Regions from separate parts of the Streptomyces sp. NBC_00885 genome, predicted to be linked through region 1. Evidence: predicted binding sites of a transcription regulator. Region 1 holds the regulator's gene; the other holds the start of a gene.

Region 1 (9,402 bases):
CGACCTGGGAGACGCCGAAGACGTCGTCCTCGCCCGGGTCCTCGAAGTCGATCTCCTTGCCGCCGCTGGTCATCGGCAGCAGGGCGCCGAGAGCGGTGGAGCCGTCGGCGTTCCGCTTGAACCAGATGTTCGGGAAGCCGAGGAAACGGTGCCAGGCGACACCCATGTTGGTGTTGAGCGAGACCGTGATCATCCAGATCAGCGAGGTGCCGATCTTGATCATCGCGGTGAAGTAGATCAGCGTCTGGAGCGTGGGGACGCTCAGCCCCTTGAAGGCCAGGACCAGGGGGTACGAGACGAAGTACGCCGGCTCGTAGCTCTCGACGTGGTGGATCGCGCCCTCGAGCCCGCGCAGGGCGAGGATCGCGAGGCCGATCGTGAGGATGACGTACTCGACGAAGTACGCCTGCCAGGCCTTGGAGCCCGCGAAGCGCGACTTGCGGCCGGCCCGCGAGGGCAGGTTGAGCAGCCGGATCGCCATCAGCACGACGATGCCGACGACCGTCATGATGCCGATGAACTCGATGTACATCTCGAACGGCAGGAAGCCGCCGATGACCGGCAGCGTCCAGTCCGCCTCGAAGAGCTGGCCGTACGCCTGCGCAAGGGTCGGCGGAAGGGTCAGGAAGCCGATCGCGACGAACCAGTGCGCGAAGCCCACGATCCCCCACCGGTTCATCCGGGTGTGGCCGAGGAACTCCTTGACCAGGGTGATCGTGCGCTGTTTCGGCTCGTCGGTGCGGCTGCCTGCCGGGACCGGCTGACCGAGCTTCACGAAGCGGTAGATCTGCGCGACGGCTCGGGCGATGAGCGCAACGCCGACCACGGTCAGGACCAGCGACACGATGATCGCGGCGAGTTGCATTTGGGGGCTCCTCGGGCCTGCGAGGGTGGGGATCTCGACAGTCTACTAAGCGGTAACTTAATTAGTCCGTGCTGAGCGTACCCACTTATTCCGCCGCACTGTAGACGCGCAGCCGGTGATCTGTGTCGCTCAGGCAAGCCTGACCGGACGGGCCGCGCGGCGTCCGGCGATCGCGGCCGGCAGGGTCCGGACCAGGATCAACAGGTCCAGTCCCAGCCAGTGCTGCTCCACATAATGTAGATCGAGCACGCCCATTTCTTCCCAGGGGAGCTCGGAGCGGCCGCTGATCTGCCAGAGTCCCGTCATTCCGGGGCGTACGCAGAGACGGGCCCGCCCCGCCACGGAGGCGTCTTCCCCGGGCGCCAGCGGCCGGGGGCCCACGAGCGACATCTCCCCGCGCACCACATTGATCAGCTGCGGCAGATTGTCCAGGAAGTGGCGGCGCAGCAGCCGTCCGGCGGGCGAGGCCGGTGTCGTACGGAACGACAGCATCGCAAACGTGGACCCGCCCAGGCCCGTCCTGTCGCGGCGGGTCAGGAGCGGGCCCCGGGTGGTCGAGGCGACGGCGGCGGTGAGGGCGAGCAGCACGGGGGACAGGAGCAGCAGCAGGATCAGGCTGCCCGTCAGATCGATGGCTCGCTTCGCAGGCATGGACGCACGCCCTTTGACTTCTATTGACCGCTTTTGCGGCTATGACTCTCCCAGATGGGGGCATCCGTGAAGGGGTGCGCCACGCGCTGAGGCGGACCTGGGGCGCAGGTCGGGGGGTGGGCTGCAGGTAAGTGCCGGATAAAAGTTGAGTGGGGTCGACTCAGCTCTGTTGACGTCGTCGACTCGGTCATGCATCCTTGAGCCAGATCCACTCAAGTCAGCTGGAGGAATTGAAATGGCACGTGCGGTCGGCATCGACCTGGGCACGACTAACTCCGTCGTCAGCGTTCTGGAGGGCGGCGAGCCCACCGTCATCACCAACGCCGAGGGTGCCAGGACCACGCCGTCCGTCGTCGCCTTCGCGAAGAACGGTGAGGTGCTGGTCGGCGAGGTAGCGAAGCGTCAGGCAGTCACGAACGTCGACAGGACCATCCGGTCGGTCAAGCGCCACATGGGCACCGACTGGAAGATCGAGCTCGACGGGAAGACCTTCAACCCGCAGCAGATGAGCGCCTTCATCCTGCAGAAGCTGAAGCGCGACGCGGAGTCCTACCTCGGCGAGAAGGTCACCGACGCGGTGATCACCGTCCCGGCGTACTTCAACGACTCCGAGCGTCAGGCCACCAAGGAGGCCGGTGAGATCGCGGGTCTGAACGTCCTGCGTATCGTCAACGAGCCGACGGCGGCCGCCCTGGCCTACGGCCTCGACAAGGACGACCAGACCATCCTCGTCTTCGACCTCGGTGGCGGCACCTTCGACGTCTCGCTGCTGGAGATCGGCGACGGCGTCGTCGAGGTGAAGGCCACCAACGGTGACAACCACCTCGGTGGCGACGACTGGGACCAGCGCGTCGTCGACTACCTGGTGAAGCAGTTCGCCAACGGTCACGGCGTGGACCTGTCCAAGGACAAGATGGCTCTCCAGCGTCTCCGCGAGGCCGCGGAGAAGGCGAAGATCGAGCTGTCGTCCTCCACCGAGACGAACATCAACCTGCCCTACATCACGGCCTCCGCCGAGGGCCCGCTGCACCTGGACGAGAAGCTCACGCGCGCTCAGTTCCAGCAGCTCACCGCGGACCTCCTGGAGCGCTGCAAGACCCCGTTCCACAACGTCATCAAGGACGCCGGCATCCAGCTGTCCGAGATCGACCACGTGGTTCTGGTCGGCGGATCGACCCGTATGCCCGCCGTCGCCGAGCTCGTCAAGGAGCTCACCGGCGGCCAGGACGCCAACAAGGGTGTGAACCCCGACGAGGTCGTCGCCATCGGTGCCGCTCTGCAGGCCGGTGTCCTCAAGGGTGAGGTCAAGGACGTCCTGCTCCTCGACGTGACCCCGCTGTCCCTGGGTATCGAGACCAAGGGCGGCATCATGACCAAGCTGATCGAGCGCAACACCACGATCCCGACCAAGCGCTCCGAGATCTTCACGACGGCCGAGGACAACCAGCCGTCCGTGCAGATCCAGGTCTACCAGGGCGAGCGCGAGATCGCGGCGTACAACAAGAAGCTCGGGATGTTCGAGCTGACCGGTCTGCCGCCGGCCCCGCGCGGGGTCCCGCAGATCGAGGTCGCCTTCGACATCGACGCCAACGGCATCATGCACGTGACCGCGAAGGACCTGGGCACGGGCAAGGAGCAGAAGATGACCGTCACCGGCGGCTCCTCGCTGCCGAAGGACGAGGTCGACCGGATGCGCCAGGAGGCCGAGCAGTACGCGGACGAGGACCACCGCCGCCGCGAGGCCGCCGAGTCCCGCAACCAGGGCGAGCAGCTCGTCTACCAGACCGAGAAGTTCCTCAAGGACAACGAGGACAAGGTCCCCGGTGACGTCAAGACCGAGGTCGAGGCCGCGCTCACCGAGCTGAAGGAGAAGCTCAAGGGCGAGGACACGGCCGAGATCCGCACGGCGACCGAGAAGGTCGCCGCGGTCAGCCAGAAGCTCGGCCAGGCGATGTACGCGAACGCCGCCCCCGAGGGTGGCGCGGCCCCCGGCGCCGAGGGCGCCCAGGCCGGCGAGCAGCCCCAGGCTGAGGACGATGTCGTCGACGCCGAGATCGTCGACGACGAGAAGCCGAAGAAGGACGGTGCCGCGTGACGGAGGAGACCCCGGGCTTCGAGGAGAAGCCCGACGTCCCCTCAGGCGCCACCTCTGACGACGCCGCCGCGTCCGCCGAGTCCTCCGAGAAGGAGGGCCCGGCGGCCCCGGCAGGGGACGCAGCAGCAAAGATCGCAGGCCTGACGGCTCAGCTGGACCAGGTGCGCATGGCGCTCAACGAGCGCACCGCGGACCTCCAGCGGCTCCAGGCCGAGTACCAGAACTACCGCCGTCGTGTGGAGCGCGACCGGATCACGGTCAAGGAGATCGCCACGGCGTCTCTGCTGACCGAGCTCCTGCCCGTGCTCGACGACATCGGCCGTGCGCGTGATCACGGGGAGCTGGTGGGCGGGTTCAAGTCGGTTGCCGAGTCTCTCGAGACGGCCGCAGCCAAGATGGGCCTGCAGCAGTTCGGCAAGGAGGGCGAGCCCTTCGACCCGACCATCCACGAGGCCCTGATGCACTCGTACGCACCGGATGTCACCGAGACCACGTGCGTCGCGGTCCTGCAGCCGGGGTATCGCATCGGCGAACGGACCATCAGGCCCGCACGGGTCGCGGTGGCCGAGCCCCAGCCGGGCGCGGCCCCCGCGGGTCCCGCGGCCGCGAAGGACGAGACGGCGAACGACGAGGAGAGCGGTGGCCCGGACGAGGGCTGACGCAGTGAATGCGCGAGAGGAGGGACGTCGATGAGCACGAAGGACTTCGTCGAGAAGGACTACTACAAGGTCCTCGGCGTCCCCAAGGACGCCACCGAGGCCGAGATCAAGAAGGCGTACCGGAAGCTCGCCCGCGAGTTCCACCCGGACGCCAACAAGGGCGATGCCAAGGCGGAGGAGCGCTTCAAGGAGATCTCCGAGGCCCATGACATCCTCGGCGACCCCAAGCGGCGCAAGGAGTACGACGAGGCACGCGCCCTCTTCGGCAACGGTGGCTTCCGCGCCGGTGCGCCGGGCGGCCCCGGCGGCTCCTTCAACTTCGACCTGGGCGACCTCTTCGGCGGCGCCCAGGGCGGCACGCAAGGGGGCGCCGGCGGCTTCGGCGGCGGTCTCGGCGATGTCTTCGGCGGGCTGTTCAACCGCGGTGCCGGCCCGGGTACGCGTACCCAGCCGCGCCGCGGCCAGGACATCGAGTCCGAGGTGACGCTCAGCTTCACCGAGGCGGTCGACGGGGCCACGGTCCCCTTGCGGATGTCCAGCTCGGCCGCCTGCAAGGCCTGTTCGGGCACCGGCGACAAGAACGGCACGCCCCGCGTGTGCCCGACCTGTGTCGGCACCGGCCAGGTCTCGCGCGGCGGCAGCGGCTCCTTCTCGCTCACCGACCCGTGCGTGGACTGCAAGGGCCGCGGGCTGATCGCGCAGGACCCCTGCGAGGTCTGCAAGGGCAGCGGGCGCGCCCGCTCCTCGCGCACCATGCAGGTCCGGATCCCCGCGGGCGTCTCCGACGGCCAGCGGATCCGGCTGCGCGGCAAGGGAGCTCCCGGCGAACGGGGCGGCCCGGCGGGCGACTTGTACGTCGTGGTGCATGTCGACTCCCATCCGGTCTTCGGCCGCAAGGGCGACAACCTCACGGTCACCGTGCCCGTCACCTATACGGAGGTGGCGCTCGGCGGCGAGGTAAAGGTGCCCACGCTCGGCGGTCCGCCGGTCACGCTGAAGCTGCCCGCGGGGACACCCAATGGCCGTACGATGCGTGCCCGCGGCAAGGGCGCAGTCCGCAAGGACGGCACCCGCGGCGACCTGCTGGTCACCGTCGAGGTCGCGGTCCCCAAGGAGCTGGGCGACAAGGCGAAGGAAGCGCTGGAGGCCTACCGCGAAGCCACCGCGGACGAGGACCCGCGGGCCGAGCTGTTCCAGGCCGCGAAGGGAGCATGAGATGGACGGTCGTCGCCGCAACCCCTACGAACTGACCGACGAGTCGCCGGTGTACGTCATTTCGGTGGCGGCCCAGCTCTCGGGCTTGCATCCGCAGACGCTGCGGCAGTACGACCGGCTTGGTCTCGTCTCCCCCGACCGCACCGCGGGACGGGGCCGGCGCTACAGTGCCCGTGACATCGAACTGCTGCGCACCGTCCAGCAGTTGTCGCAGGACGAGGGCATCAACCTGGCCGGAATCAAGCGCATCATCGAACTGGAGAACCAGGTCGCTGCGCTTCAGCAAAGGGTTGTCGAGCTGTCGGCCGCAGTCGAGGGAGCGGCTGCGGCGATGCAGCAGCGCGAGGCCCAGGTGCATGCCTCCTACCGGCGTGATCTCGTGCCGTACCAGGATGTGCAGCAGGCGAGCGCGCTGGTGGTCTGGCGACCCAAGCGTTCCGAATAGGCCATGTCTCGGTCCGAAGGGGCGGTGGAGCAACGCGAGTTGCTCCACCGCCCCTTCTGTATACGGGTTTCGGTCAGGTTCAGGACTGGTGTTCCAGCATTCCCGACTGGGCGATCAGATAGCCCAGCTGGGTCCGGCTGCCGCTGCCCAACGAGGAGCCCAGCTTGGCGATATGGGCCCGGCAGGTACGGACATTCATCCCGAGCCGGCGGGCGATGGCCTCGTCGACATGCCCTTCGACCAGCAGCTTCGCGATCGAGCGCTGGATGCCGGTGATGCCGTCCAGGTCCGGTCCGTAACTGATCGGCTCCTCCCACGCGATCCCGTGCAGCCAGAACTGCTCGAAGACGCCGACGAGATACTCGACGATGCCCTTGTGCCGCAGTTCCAGCGCGGACAGCCGGTCGCTGCTCGCCGGGATGAAGGCCACTCTCCGGTCCACGATGATCAGCCGGTCGATGATCTCCTCCAGGGTGCGCACCTCCACGCCGGAGGGCCCCACTTGCTCCATGTAGGCGAGCGTGGCGGGGTGGTGGCGGGCCGTGTGCTGGTAGAGCGTGCGCATGCGGACGCCGCGGTCGATGAGCGGCTCCACACGGCGCAGCGCCTTTTCCAGGATGTGCGGCTGTCGCCCGCTGCCGGGCTGGACAGTGAGAAGCTCCTCGGTGCAGTCTGCGGTGACCTGGTCGAGGGTTGTGTTGATGCGGTTGAGGCCCTCGAGGACGGTAATCCCTTGTGGGACGGTGGAGTTCTGAGCGGTGAACGCCATGAATGGCTCAAGAGCATCGGTCAGAGCGACAGTTCGTCGTCGGCGCTCTTGGATCTCCCGCTCAATGGGGTGTATCAGCTGTGTCAGCGCAGTGGTCGGCGGGACCGGTCGGAGCCACTGAGCGTCGTCGGGATCCGGGTGCAGCAGGGCGAGATCGAAGAGGCAGGGTGTTGATTCCGCCTCTGACCGGGCTATACGCCCGGTGCGCAGTGCGGTGATGTAGAGACTTTTCCCCGCCTCGCACAGCTCGCCGTCTGCGTGAGGGTGTCCCGTTTCGCCCTCATTAGATGGCATATGCACCCCCTCAGGCTCCTGCATTACAGGAACATGATGCCTGCCGTCGCTGGTGCAAGCGTTCGGAGTGAGACATCGTCTTATGCGCGGGGGAGGAGGAATGATCAAAAGAGGTGGAGATCACCCATGTCTAGGACGCTACGTGCTCTTTGTGCTCTTGCCATAGCGGCGGCCGCGCTCGGTGCGGTGGCCTCCGGTGAGCCCTCCTGGGGTAGCTCTCCCGCCGGCGCGGTGACGGCAGCTCCTGGGGAACCGTCGTGGGGTTTCGCTCCCGCTGACGCTGTGGCCGGAACGCCCGGTGAGCCCTCCTGGGGCGTCGTGGCACCGGCGGACGCGTTGGCTCCCGGTGAGCCTTCATGGGGTGTCGCTCCGGCTGACGCCGCGGGCACGCCCGGTGAGCCCTCATGGGGTGTCGCTCCGGCCCGCACGGACGCATGACCGTTCCACCGGACGACCGGGTCTTCCGGCGTGAGATGGCTACGGCTTATCGATCGGGGTGGCATTTCATCGACCTCGTCACGGCAATCCCCCACCGTGGCGACTCGTTGATGGTCACCCTCTTCGGAGAGCCGATCGTCGTGGCGCGCGAGGAGGACGAAGACGTCCGTGCGTATCGGTGCCTTCGCAGGCCCCGAGGAGCTCCGCAGCCCGTCCGCTGTGCCATCCGGTACGGCATGATTTTCGTCAATCTCGATCAACGCGATCACCAGTTGGTCGAGCCCGACACCACCACCGCCACCCCCCGCAGTGCCTGAGCGGTTCCCCCGTCGTTGTAAATCGCTCAGGCGCTTCCCCCACACAGCGGCGCCATCGTGGACCTGAAACGCGATGGCGCCGCTGTGCTTTTCCCGTACGGAAGGCCGGTAGAGCCGGTGGGGCCGGTACGGAAACGTGAGCCCGGCTCTAGGCCCGGCCCATCGCCCGCGTCAGGGCGATCTCGATCAGCACCCGGTCCGGATTCGGAGCCGGTGTGCGCCCGTAGCGTTCCGCGTAACGCTCCACCGCGTCCGTGATGAGCTCGGGCTCCGTACGAACCCTCGCGCGGCCCTCCAGGGTCGCCCAGCGCCCCTTGTCGACCTGACAGACCGCGACCGGCGCCCCGTCCGGGCCCGCGGCCAGGATGTTGGCGACCTTGTGGCTGTGCTTGTTGGTGATGACGCGCGCGAATCCGCCCTCCGGGTCGTACGTGACGCCGACCGCGACGACGTGAGGGGTGCCGTCCTGGCGCGGGGTCGTCAGTGTGCACATGTGGTACTCACGCCAGAAGGTGAGGAAGGACGCGTCGGGGCTGCGCGGGTCGATGGCCATGCCCCGGAACCTACCGGCGGCAGCTACCGTTCACTAGGTTGAGTGGAATAGACTCAACTTTGTGCACGCTGAATCAGTCAGTGTGAGGGAAAAGGCACCTGCCAGCGAGGAGGAGAGACCGCAGTGGACGCCGAGCTGACCAACAAGAGCCGGGATGCGCTCAACGCCGCCACCAGTCGGGCGGTGTCCGCCGGGCATCCCGATCTGACCCCCGCGCATCTGCTGCTCGCGCTGCTCGCGGGCGAGGACAACGAGAACATCGTCGATCTGCTGGCCGCCGTCGAGGCGGACCAGGTGGCTGTGCGCGCCGGGGCCGAGCGGGTGCTCGCGGCCCAGCCCAGCGTGACCGGCTCGACCGTCGCCCCGCCCCAGCCCAACCGGGAGCTGCTGGCGGTCATCGCCGACGCCGACCGGCGGGCCGAGGAGCTGGGCGACGAGTACCTGTCCACCGAGCACCTGCTCATCGGCATCGCCGCCAAGGGTGGGCAGGCCGGAGAGGTGCTGGCCCGGCAGGGGGCCACGGCGAAGAAGCTGCAGGACGCGTTCGAGAAGGTAAGGGGAGGGCGCCGGGTGACAACCCCCGACCCCGAGGGGCAGTACAAGGCACTGGAGAAGTTCGGTACGGACTTCACCGCCGCCGCCCGCGAGGGCAAGCTCGACCCGGTCATCGGCCGGGACCAGGAGATCCGCCGGGTCGTCCAGGTGCTGTCCCGCCGCACCAAGAACAACCCGGTGCTGATCGGTGAGCCCGGCGTCGGCAAGACCGCCGTCGTCGAAGGGCTCGCGCAGCGCATCATCAAGGGCGATGTCCCCGAGTCCCTGAAGAACAAGCGCCTCGTCTCGCTGGATCTCGGTGCGATGGTCGCAGGTGCGAAGTACCGCGGTGAGTTCGAGGAGCGGCTGAAGACCGTCCTTTCCGAGATCAAGGCGAGCGACGGCCAGATCATCACCTTCATCGACGAGCTGCACACCGTCGTGGGCGCGGGCGCCGGCGGCGACTCGGCCATGGACGCGGGCAACATGCTCAAGCCGATGCTGGCGCGCGGCGAACTGCGCATGGTCGGCGCCACCACGCTCGACGAGTACCGCGAGCGGATCGAG
Region 2 (9,402 bases), 1.2 Mb from region 1:
TCACGTCGAGCACCATCAGATCGGGCTGCCAGGCCTCGGCCGCGTCGACGGCGGCCGGTCCGTCCACGGCCGTCTGGACGAGGAAGCCCTCGGCCCGCAGGCGGGCGGCGATGGCATCGACGATCGTCGAGTCGTCCTCGACGACCAGCACGCGGCGCTGGGCGCCGGGTGTGGCCGCGACGCCGTTGTGCGTGGTGTGTGTCTGCTCCATGGCCCCGCCCCTGTACGCGTTCTCGCGAGCTGCATGCCGGTGTAGATCCCCGTGTGTAGGTCAGCAGCGTAAGGGCATTGAAGGCATCCCGGCTACGCAGGGCGAACAGCGAGATGGACCACGTCGGGTACTCCCCGGGCAACCCGGATCTCTTCGGTTCTTACCCCGGTGAATCCGGCATTCCGCAACGCGTCCTCAAATGCGGGGGAGGGCTTGGCGGACCAGACGGCGAGCACGCCGCCGGGCTCCAACCGCCCCTGGCAGGCGGCGAGTCCGGCCGGTGAGTAGAGACTTCCGTTGTCGTCCGTGACGGTCCAGTCGGGCCCATTGTCGATGTCCAGACAAAGTGCGTCGTAGCGGTCCGTGGTCTCGCCCAAATGGGTGACGAGGTCCGTGTGAAGGATCACGCTGCGGGGGTCGGCCAGCGCGTCGCCGGAGATCCGTGCGAGCGGTCCCGAACGGTGCCAGTCGATGATCGCCTGCTCGCGCTCGACGACGGCGATACGGCGCCAGTGGGGGTTGGCCGCGGCGCGCGCCAGGGAGAAGCCGACGCCGAGTCCGCCGATGAGGAGGGTGGGAGCGGTACGGCCTGTGGCCAGCGCGTCGTAGGCGGCGTCGACGAGAAGACGCTCGGAGCGGCCGTCGGAGGTGTCCATGAGGAAGCACCCGTTGGCGATGATCTCGTGGTGCTCGCCGCGCTGCTGCAGGACGACCTCCCCGTGGGGCCCCTCACGGCGGTCGAGGGTGACGGGTGCGTCGGCATGAAGCGGCATGGCGGTGACCTCCTGGCGACGGGGCGGACGCGTACAGGTGGCCATGGTGCCGGGGTGGGGCGAGCGGGACAAATGGTTTCGGCCGGTGTGGCTCCGGCCGCTCCACAGTCGCTTCGCGGTCGGTTCACAGCTGATCCACAGTGGACTCACAGCTGGTCGGCGCAGTGTGGCGTGCACACGACGTCCGAGGTGGCGCGAAGGTTGCCTCGTGTGGCGCAGGTCATAGACGGGGGTCATGGTGATCGCGTTGGGTGGGGGTTCGTTCGGGCTTGAACGAGAGGGGCCTCACGCGTGGACCAGCTTTCAACTCGCGACCCGGCGACGGGCCGGGAGCTGCTGGGCGGCATCCCGGCCCAGCGCACGGTGACGCGGGCGGCGGCACCCGCACTCGCGCCCCCGCCGGCCCTGCCGCCCGCGCCCGCCCCCGGTCTGCCATGGCCCCTGTGGCGCCGTGCGCTGCGGCTGCTGCCCACGCCGACCGGCACGCCGTTCACCTTCGGCTACGCGCTCGTCCTGATCGTCACCTCGCTCTTCGTGGAGTACGGAGACCCGGCGACCGTCTCCTTGATGCTCCATGGATCCAGTACCGATGTCGCCCATTTGGCCCACACCCCGCTCCTTGTTCTGGGAGCAAGCGCCCTCTGGGTCGCGGGCGGCCTGGCGTCCCCGTACGCCGTCGCCTTCCTTTTCACCCTCACCGCGCTGGAGCGCCACATCGGCGGCCGGCGCACTGCGGGGGTGTTCCTGCTGGGCCATGTCGGGGCGACCCTGGCCACCGAGATACCCGTGGCGGTCTCCGTCATGGCCGGGCATCTGCCCGCCACGTCGCTGCACCGCCTCGACTACGGCATCAGCTTCGGCCTGATGGCGAGCATCGGCGCCCTGGCCGGACTGCTCGGCCCGATCCAGCGCGGGACGCTGCTCGGCTTCGTCGTCCTGATGCAGGTCCAGGACCTGCTGGACTTCGCGGACCCGCTCACCAACTGGGGCCATCCGCTCGCGCTGCTGGCCGGTATCGCCTGCTGGCCCGCCGTACGCCGCTGGTCGCGGGGGCGTGCGTCTGAACGTCGGTCAGTCCTCGGGGAGCGCGGCGAATACGTCCCGCAGGGCGGGTAGCCGCGTCGTCTCGTCCGTGGTGACGGTATGGCCCGCGTATGTGATCCGGTAGGTGAACCCGTCCGCGACGGGACTGCCGGTGGCCTCACCGGGAAGCCGTGCGAAGTCCGCCTTCTCCAGAGCCCGCCGCAGCTCGGCCAGCTCGGCAGGTGTCATCCTGCCGGAGCCCTTGGGGCCGGTCTTCGTGGACGTCGTGTAGGTGCCGTCGTCCCGGACAAGAAGGTCGTTGTGTACGCCGGCGATGCCACCGGTGACGGTCACGTGGACGAGCGGCCGCGCGGCGGCAGGTGTCGTGGGGGCGGACGCCGTGGCGGCCGGCGTCGTGGCGGCAGGCGTCGTGATGGCGGGCGTCGTCGGCACGGAGGACCCCGCGCGGGTTGAATCCCCACCGCCGTCCGTGCCCTCGCCCGACGCGCACCCCGCCGCCAGCAGGACACCCAGCAGCAATCCCGCCGCCCCGCACCTGCCCTGCCTCGTCCCTCGCACGCGCCCACCTGCCGTCCGTATCGCACGAGTACATGTCACAAGCCCGTCGCTGCAGTGTGGCCGATCGGTCGGCGGGCCCGCGGGAAATTGCGTCATCCCTGATCGCTCAGAGCGAACGCCCCCGGGGGAACAACTCCGCGGCTTCCTTCATTGAGTCCATACAGCTCAACTTGACCCCCTAAGGGGAGATCATGGCTTCGACGTCCACACCGCTCACCCTGCCCGTGCTGCCGCTCGACGACGAGGTCGTGCTGCCCGGAATGGTGGTGCCGCTCGACCTGTCCGACAACGACGTACGTGCCGCGGTGGAGGCCGCTCAGGCCGCTGCGCGTTCCAGTGGTGCAAGCAAGCCGACCGTGCTGCTTGTTCCACGCATCGACGGGACGTACGCGGCGACCGGCGTGCTCGGGACCGTCGAGCAGGTCGGCCGGCTCTCGGACGGCGACCCCGGCGCGCTCATCCGCGGCCGCGGCCGGGTGAAGATCGGCGCGGGAACCACGGGCCCGGGCGCCGCGCTCTGGGTCGAGGGCTCGCGCGTCGATGAGACCGTGCCCGACCCGCTGCCCGGCTCGGTCACCGAGCTGGTCAAGGAGTACAAGGCACTTGCCACCGACTGGCTGAAGAAGCGCGGCGCCTGGCAGGTCGTCGACCGCGTCCAGCAGATCGACGACGTCTCGCAGCTCGCCGACAACTCCGGCTACTCACCCTTCCTGACGACCGCCCAGAAGATCGAACTCCTGGAGACCGCCGAGCCGGTGGCCCGCCTCAAGCTCGCCACCCAGCAGCTGCGTGAGCACCTCGCCGAGCAGGACGTCGCCGAGTCCATCGCCAAGGACGTCCAGGAAGGCGTCGACAAGCAGCAGCGCGAGTTCCTGCTGCGCCGCCAGCTCGAAGCCGTGCGCAAGGAGCTGCGCGAGCTCAACGGCGGGGCCACCGACGCTGCGGACGAGTCCGACGACTACCGGGCCCGTGTCGAGGCCGCCGACCTCCCCGAGAAGGTGCGCGACGCCGCCCTCAAGGAGGTCGAGAAGCTGGAGCGTTCCAGTGACCAGAGCCCCGAGGGCTCCTGGATCCGCACCTGGCTCGACACGATCCTCGAACTGCCCTGGAACGAAAGGACCGAGGACGAGTACGACATCCAGGGCGCCAAGACGATCCTGGACGCCGAGCACTCGGGTCTGCAGGACGTGAAGGAACGGATCACCGAGTACCTGGCGGTGCGCAAGCGGCGCGCCGACCGGGGGCTGGGCGTGGTCGGCGGGCGGCGCGGGGGCGCGGTTCTGGCGCTCGTCGGCCCGCCCGGCGTGGGAAAGACCTCCCTCGGCGAGTCCGTCGCGCACGCCATGGGACGCAAGTTCGTCCGGGTCGCGCTCGGCGGCGTACGGGACGAGGCGGAGATCCGCGGCCACCGGCGCACCTACGTCGGCGCCCTGCCCGGCCGGATCGTCCGGGCGATCAAGGAGGCCGGCTCGATGAACCCGGTCGTCCTGCTCGACGAGATCGACAAGGTCGGCTCCGACTTCCGCGGCGACCCCGCGGCCGCCCTGCTCGAAGTCCTGGACCCGGCGCAGAACCACACCTTCCGCGACCACTACCTGGAGGTCGAACTCGACCTGAGCGATGTCGTCTTCCTGGCCACGGCCAATGTGCTGGAGGCGATCCCGGAGGCCCTGCTCGACCGGATGGAGCTGGTCAGGCTGGATGGCTACACCGAGGACGAGAAGGTCGTCATCGCCCGGGACCACCTGCTTCCGCGCCAGCTGGAGCGGGCGGGCCTGGAGCCCGGCGAGGTGATCATCGAGGAGTCGGCGCTGCGCAGGCTCGCGGGCGAGTACACCCGTGAGGCGGGCGTGCGGAACCTGGAGCGCTCGGTGGCCCGGCTGCTGCGCAAGGTGGCGGCCCAGCACGAACTGGGCGACCAGGAGCTGCCGTTCACCATCGGTGCCGAGCAGCTGCGCGGCCTGATCGGGCGGCCGCACCATGTGCCCGAGTCCGCGCAGGACCCGGCCGAGCGCCGCACGGCGGTGCCGGGCGTGGCCACCGGCCTCGCCGTCACCGGCGCGGGCGGCGACGTCCTGTTCGTCGAGGCCTCTCTCGCCGACCCGGAGACGGGCGCGGCAGGGCTGACGCTGACCGGACAGCTCGGCGACGTGATGAAGGAGTCCGCGCAGATCGCGCTGAGCTTCCTGCGCTCGCACGGGGCGGAGCTGGAGCTTCCGGTCGCCGATCTCAAGGACCGGGGTGTGCACATCCACTTCCCGGCGGGCGCGGTCCCCAAGGACGGCCCGAGCGCGGGCATCACGATGACGACGGCACTCGCGTCGCTGCTGTCCGGACGCCTGGTGCGTACGGATGTGGCGATGACGGGTGAGGTGTCGCTGACCGGGCGGGTCCTGCCGATCGGTGGTCTGAAGCAGAAGCTGCTCGCCGCGCACCGGGCGGGCATCACGACGGTCGTGATCCCCAAGCGGAACGAGGCGGACCTGGACGACGTCCCGGCTGAGGTCCTGGAGAAGCTGGACGTGCACCCGGTCACGGATGTGCTCCAGGTGCTGGAGATCGCGCTCTCACCGGCGGATGTGCCGGTGCAGGCCGCGGCCTGAGCACGATCGCAGAGCCGCGGGGGGAAGGTCTTCGGCCTTCCCCCCGCGGCTCTGCGCTACTGCTTCGTGGCCTTGTCGTACAGCTTGCGCGCGTTCGCGTTGAAGCGCACCGCCGTCGACACACTGTCCGTGTCGCCGCCGCTGGTCACCCCGATGAGGCGGCCCGGATGCTTCGGGTCCCGGTAGCCCGCGAGCCAGGGACCGCCGCTCGTGCCGTCCCAGAAACCGGAGCAGTCCATCCGTACGGATCCGGCCAGTTCGGGATCCGGCTCGGTGTCGGTGGTGCAGGCGATCGGGCGGTTGTCGGGATTGTGGTCGGGGTTGGGGTAGCCGACGACCGTGATCCGGCGGGCCGGCACCGCGGTCCAGTCGACCGGCGTCCCGCCCACCACGTCCTGGACATTGCGGCCCTTGGCGTCCGGCTCCAGCGTCACGAAGGCGTAGTCCACGGAGTCGGAGTCCTCGGCATCGGCGCGCCAGCGGGCGTCCACCTGGATGGCGCGCACCTTCCACCGTCCGTACGGCGCCTTGCCCGCACCCGCGCCGCTGAAGCTGGGGGCGAAGGTGACGTTCTCCATATAGCTGCCGTAATCGAAGACACAGTGCGCGGCGGTGGCGATGACATTGCCCTTGGGGCTGTCGACGACGCTCGCGGAACAGAAGTGCTCGCCCTCCTTGTCGAGCAGTACGCCGGCCGACGACAGGCCCGCGAAAGCGGTCGCCGACGACTGTGGCTCGGGCGGCGGCGGCAAGGGGGCCTCGTCCCCGGTGTCGGACGCGGCCGAAACCGGACCGCCGCACGCCGTCGTGGCGGCGAGCAGGGCTATGACGGGCCACCTCAGCAGCCTCTTCGGGCGGCGGCCAGGAGCGATCCACTTCATCCGGCCATCTTGCCTGTTTGCGGCCGTCAGTCCAGCCAGCCCCGCAAGGTCGCCTGCGCTCCGGCCTGGAAGCGGGTCTCGGCGCCGAGCGTCTGAAGCAGACGGCTGATCCTTCTGCGCGCCGTGTGCACATGGACGCCCAGGCGGCGGGCGATCGCCTCGTCCTTGAGGCCCGAGGCGAGCAGGCCCAGCAGCTCCTTCTGGGCCTTCGCGAGCGCCGCGTCGTCGCACGCCCCGCCCGAACCGCCGAGCGGTGTGGCACGGTCCCACACCGTCTCGAACAGCGGCATCAGCGCGTTGCGCAGCAGCGCGTCGCCGATCACCAGGGCGGAGGCCCTCGGATCGGCCGGGTCGGCCGGCGGAAGGAGGGTGATCCGCCGGTCCACGGTGATCAGTTCGGTGGGCACCGCCGCCGCGACCCGTGCCCGCAGGCCCTGTTCGACGAGGCCGGTCACCGAGCCCATCCGGCCGGGACGGGCGAGCCCGTCCCGGTCCAGGACGGTCCGCACCTCCACCCCGCGGTCCAGGAGCCCCTCGATGTCCAGGGCCGGTGCGCGTGAACCGCCGTCCCCGCGCGGCCCCTTCCCACAGGGTGAGCGGTCCAGGATGGCGACCTCCCGCTCCGCCGTGGCCAGCAGATACTCCGCCCGTTCCCCGATCGCCCGCGGACCCGTCACCACCTCGATGCCACGCTCGGGTGCGCCGGTCGCCCCCGACATCAGGCGGCCGGCCAGCCGGTCCGCGGTCATCCGTAATCGCTCCAGCTCGGCCGACCGTAAGTGCAGTTCGGCCTGGCGGCGATGGATGAGCGTACGGATCGCGGCGTCCGGCGCCGCCGGATGCGGCAGCGCGTCGCCGTCCGCCGGCAGCGCGAGGCCGTGTTCGACCAGATGGCCGAGCGCCCGGTCGAGGCGGTCGCGTGGCAGACCCAGCAGGCGTGCCAACTCCTCGGCCCCGGTGGCCCGTTCCTTGAGCAGTGCCTCGTAGATGCGTCCCTCGGCCTCCCCCAGGCCGAGGGTCTGCAGTTCCCCCTCGCTCATGCGTCGGATTCTCACTCCCTCTTCACGGGCCACACAAGTGTGCGTGTCCACTTGTCAACGTGCCTGCCACATTGATCGGTTGGCGCCCCACCGGTTGCATGGCCATGACCACCTTTACGGCTTGACCAGCACGTGGGAGGGGTACGTACTGTGCGCAAGGCCAGGACAAGCACACAGAGATCGGGTATTTTCAGGGGGACCGGTCTCGCGGCACTGCTCGGCGCGGCCGGGCTGCTGCTGACGGCACTGCCGGCCCAGGCGGCCGCACCGCCGGCCACCGCACCGCCCGCCGATGTCCTTCCGGGGGCGGAGACGGCCACCCCGTCGCTCGTCGACGGAATCAGGGAGACGGCGGACGCCAAGGCAAGTCCGGCGGACGCGGCCCGCGGCCATCTCGCCGCGAAGGAGAGCCGCTACAAGATCGCCGACGCGCGGCGCGATCTCGCGCCGATGGGGACCGTCAAAAATGGCGCGGAAGAGACCGTGCGGCTTCAGCAGAAGCACCACGGCATACCGGTGTTCGGGGGCCAGTACGTCGTACGGATGGAGTCCAAGGGCGGCAAGCGCGTCGTCACCGGCACCTCCGGCAAGTACTTCACGGGTCTGAAGACCGGCACCAAGGCGAGCGTCACCAAGGACACCGCGGTACGCCGCGCGGTCGCGGCGACCGCCGCACGCCTCGGCGGCAAGACGCTCAGCAAGGCCGACGCGATACGCGGCAAGGGCGCCAAGTCCGCGAAGGCGGCGGCCCTCACGGGCAGCGCGGGCGGCCTCGTGGTGATCCCGCGCGGCGAGGGCATCCTCGCCCACCACGTGACCGTACGCGGCACGAACCCCACCACCGGCGAACCGGTGCTGCAGCAGGTCTACATCGACGCCCGCGCCGGCTACCCGGTGCTGCAGTTCAGCGGCATCAAGACGCTGACCGCGAAGGGGACCGCCGCGTCCGGCGCCACCGCGAAGGCGGCCCCGGCGGGCGCCCGCGCGGCCGAGGCCGACCCGGCCGCCGCCATCAAGGGCAGCGGCGTCAAGCTCGATGCGGCCAAGGTCGACCTCGACCTCCAGCTCGACACCGCCGCGAACAAGTACCTGATGATCGACTCCACGCGGATGGCGGGCTCCACCAAGAACACCCTGACCACCTGGGACGCCCGCGACCGCGACGTCAGCGAGGTCGCCGGAACCTGGCCCGGCGGGCTGAAGGAATTCAGCCACGCGGAAAAGGAATTCGGCAAGGACGCCACCGAGTCCGGCGCGGTCGACGCGCACTGGGCGGCCGGGAAGGTCTACGACTACTACAAGCAGAACCACGGCCGCGACAGCCTCGACGGCCGCGGCATGACCATCAACTCCCTGGTCGGCGTGACCGAGTTCGGCACGCCGTACGTCAACGCCTTCTGGGACGGCCAGAAGATGGTCTACGGCAGTGGCGACGAGGACTACAAGCCGCTCTCCGCCGACCTCGACGTGGTGGGCCACGAGATGACGCACGGCGTCGTCGAGAACACCGCCAACCTCGTCTACGCCGGGCAGTCCGGCGCGTTGAACGAGGCGCTCGCCGACTACTTCGGCAACGCGATCGACACCGCCGCGTCCGGAGTCTCCATGGACGACCCGGACGCCGGTCTCATCGGCGAGGACCTGTGCCGTGCGACGAAGCCGCGGGCCTGCGCCTTCCGCGACCTCAACGACGGCGCGACCACCTCGAAGAACTTCCTCGGCGTCACCTACGGCACCGACAGCGGCGGGGTGCACCTCAACTCCACCGTGTTCTCCGGCGCGCTGTGGGACCTGCGCCAGGACGTGGGCGGACAGCTCGCCGACAGCATCGTGTACAAGGCGCTGTCCGAGTACATGACGCCGCTCGACGGCTTCACCGACGGCCGCAACGCGGTGCTCGCCGCCGCCAAGGACCTCGGCGTCACCGCGAAGCAGCTCACCGCCGTCAAGCGCTCCTTCAACGCCCACGGCATCGTCCCGGGCTGGGAGGACGCGCTCGGCGTCGACTCCGACCAGCTGCTCGGCAAGATCAATACCGGAGGCACCGGAGCCCAGGCGGGCGGCGGCTGGTGGACCGCCTCGCAGTCCAACGACGACGGCTCGGAGCCGTACTCCGTGTACGCGGGCCGTACGGACGGCAAGGGCGCCCCGAAGCTGATCAGCCCCAACGACGGCCGCTACCACGTCTATCCGGCGACCGACGGCAAGACGGTCGTCTGGGCGGCGTACGGCACGACCAGCCTCGACATCCTCTCCCGCCCGCTCGCGGGCGGACCGATCAAGAAGCTGTAC

What was found. Region 1 encodes HspR, which represses chaperone genes until heat shock. Its sites were predicted from a motif close to TTGAGNNNNNNNNNCTCAA; they were not measured.
Positions count from the first base shown of each region.
Region 2: lon (endopeptidase La) is a predicted target of HspR. The motif match lies at 2,737-2,755, and genes of this name have one in related genera.

Region 1 is NZ_CP108796.1:3,976,122-3,985,523, reverse strand. It holds gene OHA61_RS18005 (heterodisulfide reductase-related iron-sulfur binding cluster) at 1-865, opposite strand, end outside; gene OHA61_RS18000 (sugar transferase) at 995-1,516, opposite strand; gene dnaK (molecular chaperone DnaK) at 1,752-3,611, shown strand; gene grpE (nucleotide exchange factor GrpE) at 3,608-4,270, shown strand; gene dnaJ (molecular chaperone DnaJ) at 4,301-5,485, shown strand; gene OHA61_RS17980 (heat shock protein transcriptional repressor HspR) at 5,487-5,930, shown strand; gene OHA61_RS17975 (helix-turn-helix transcriptional regulator) at 6,010-6,993, opposite strand; gene OHA61_RS17970 ((2Fe-2S)-binding protein) at 7,428-7,748, shown strand; gene OHA61_RS17965 (pyridoxamine 5'-phosphate oxidase family protein) at 7,897-8,301, opposite strand; gene clpB (ATP-dependent chaperone ClpB) at 8,425-9,402, shown strand, end outside.
Region 2 is NZ_CP108796.1:2,752,806-2,762,207, reverse strand. It holds gene OHA61_RS12065 (response regulator transcription factor) at 1-211, opposite strand, end outside; gene OHA61_RS12060 (spermidine synthase) at 304-984, opposite strand; gene OHA61_RS12055 (rhomboid-like protein) at 1,276-2,100, shown strand; gene OHA61_RS12050 (protealysin inhibitor emfourin) at 2,056-2,586, opposite strand; gene lon (endopeptidase La) at 2,778-5,189, shown strand; gene OHA61_RS12040 (trypsin-like serine peptidase) at 5,246-6,070, opposite strand; gene OHA61_RS12035 (helix-turn-helix domain-containing protein) at 6,097-7,110, opposite strand; gene OHA61_RS12030 (M4 family metallopeptidase) at 7,261-9,402, shown strand, end outside.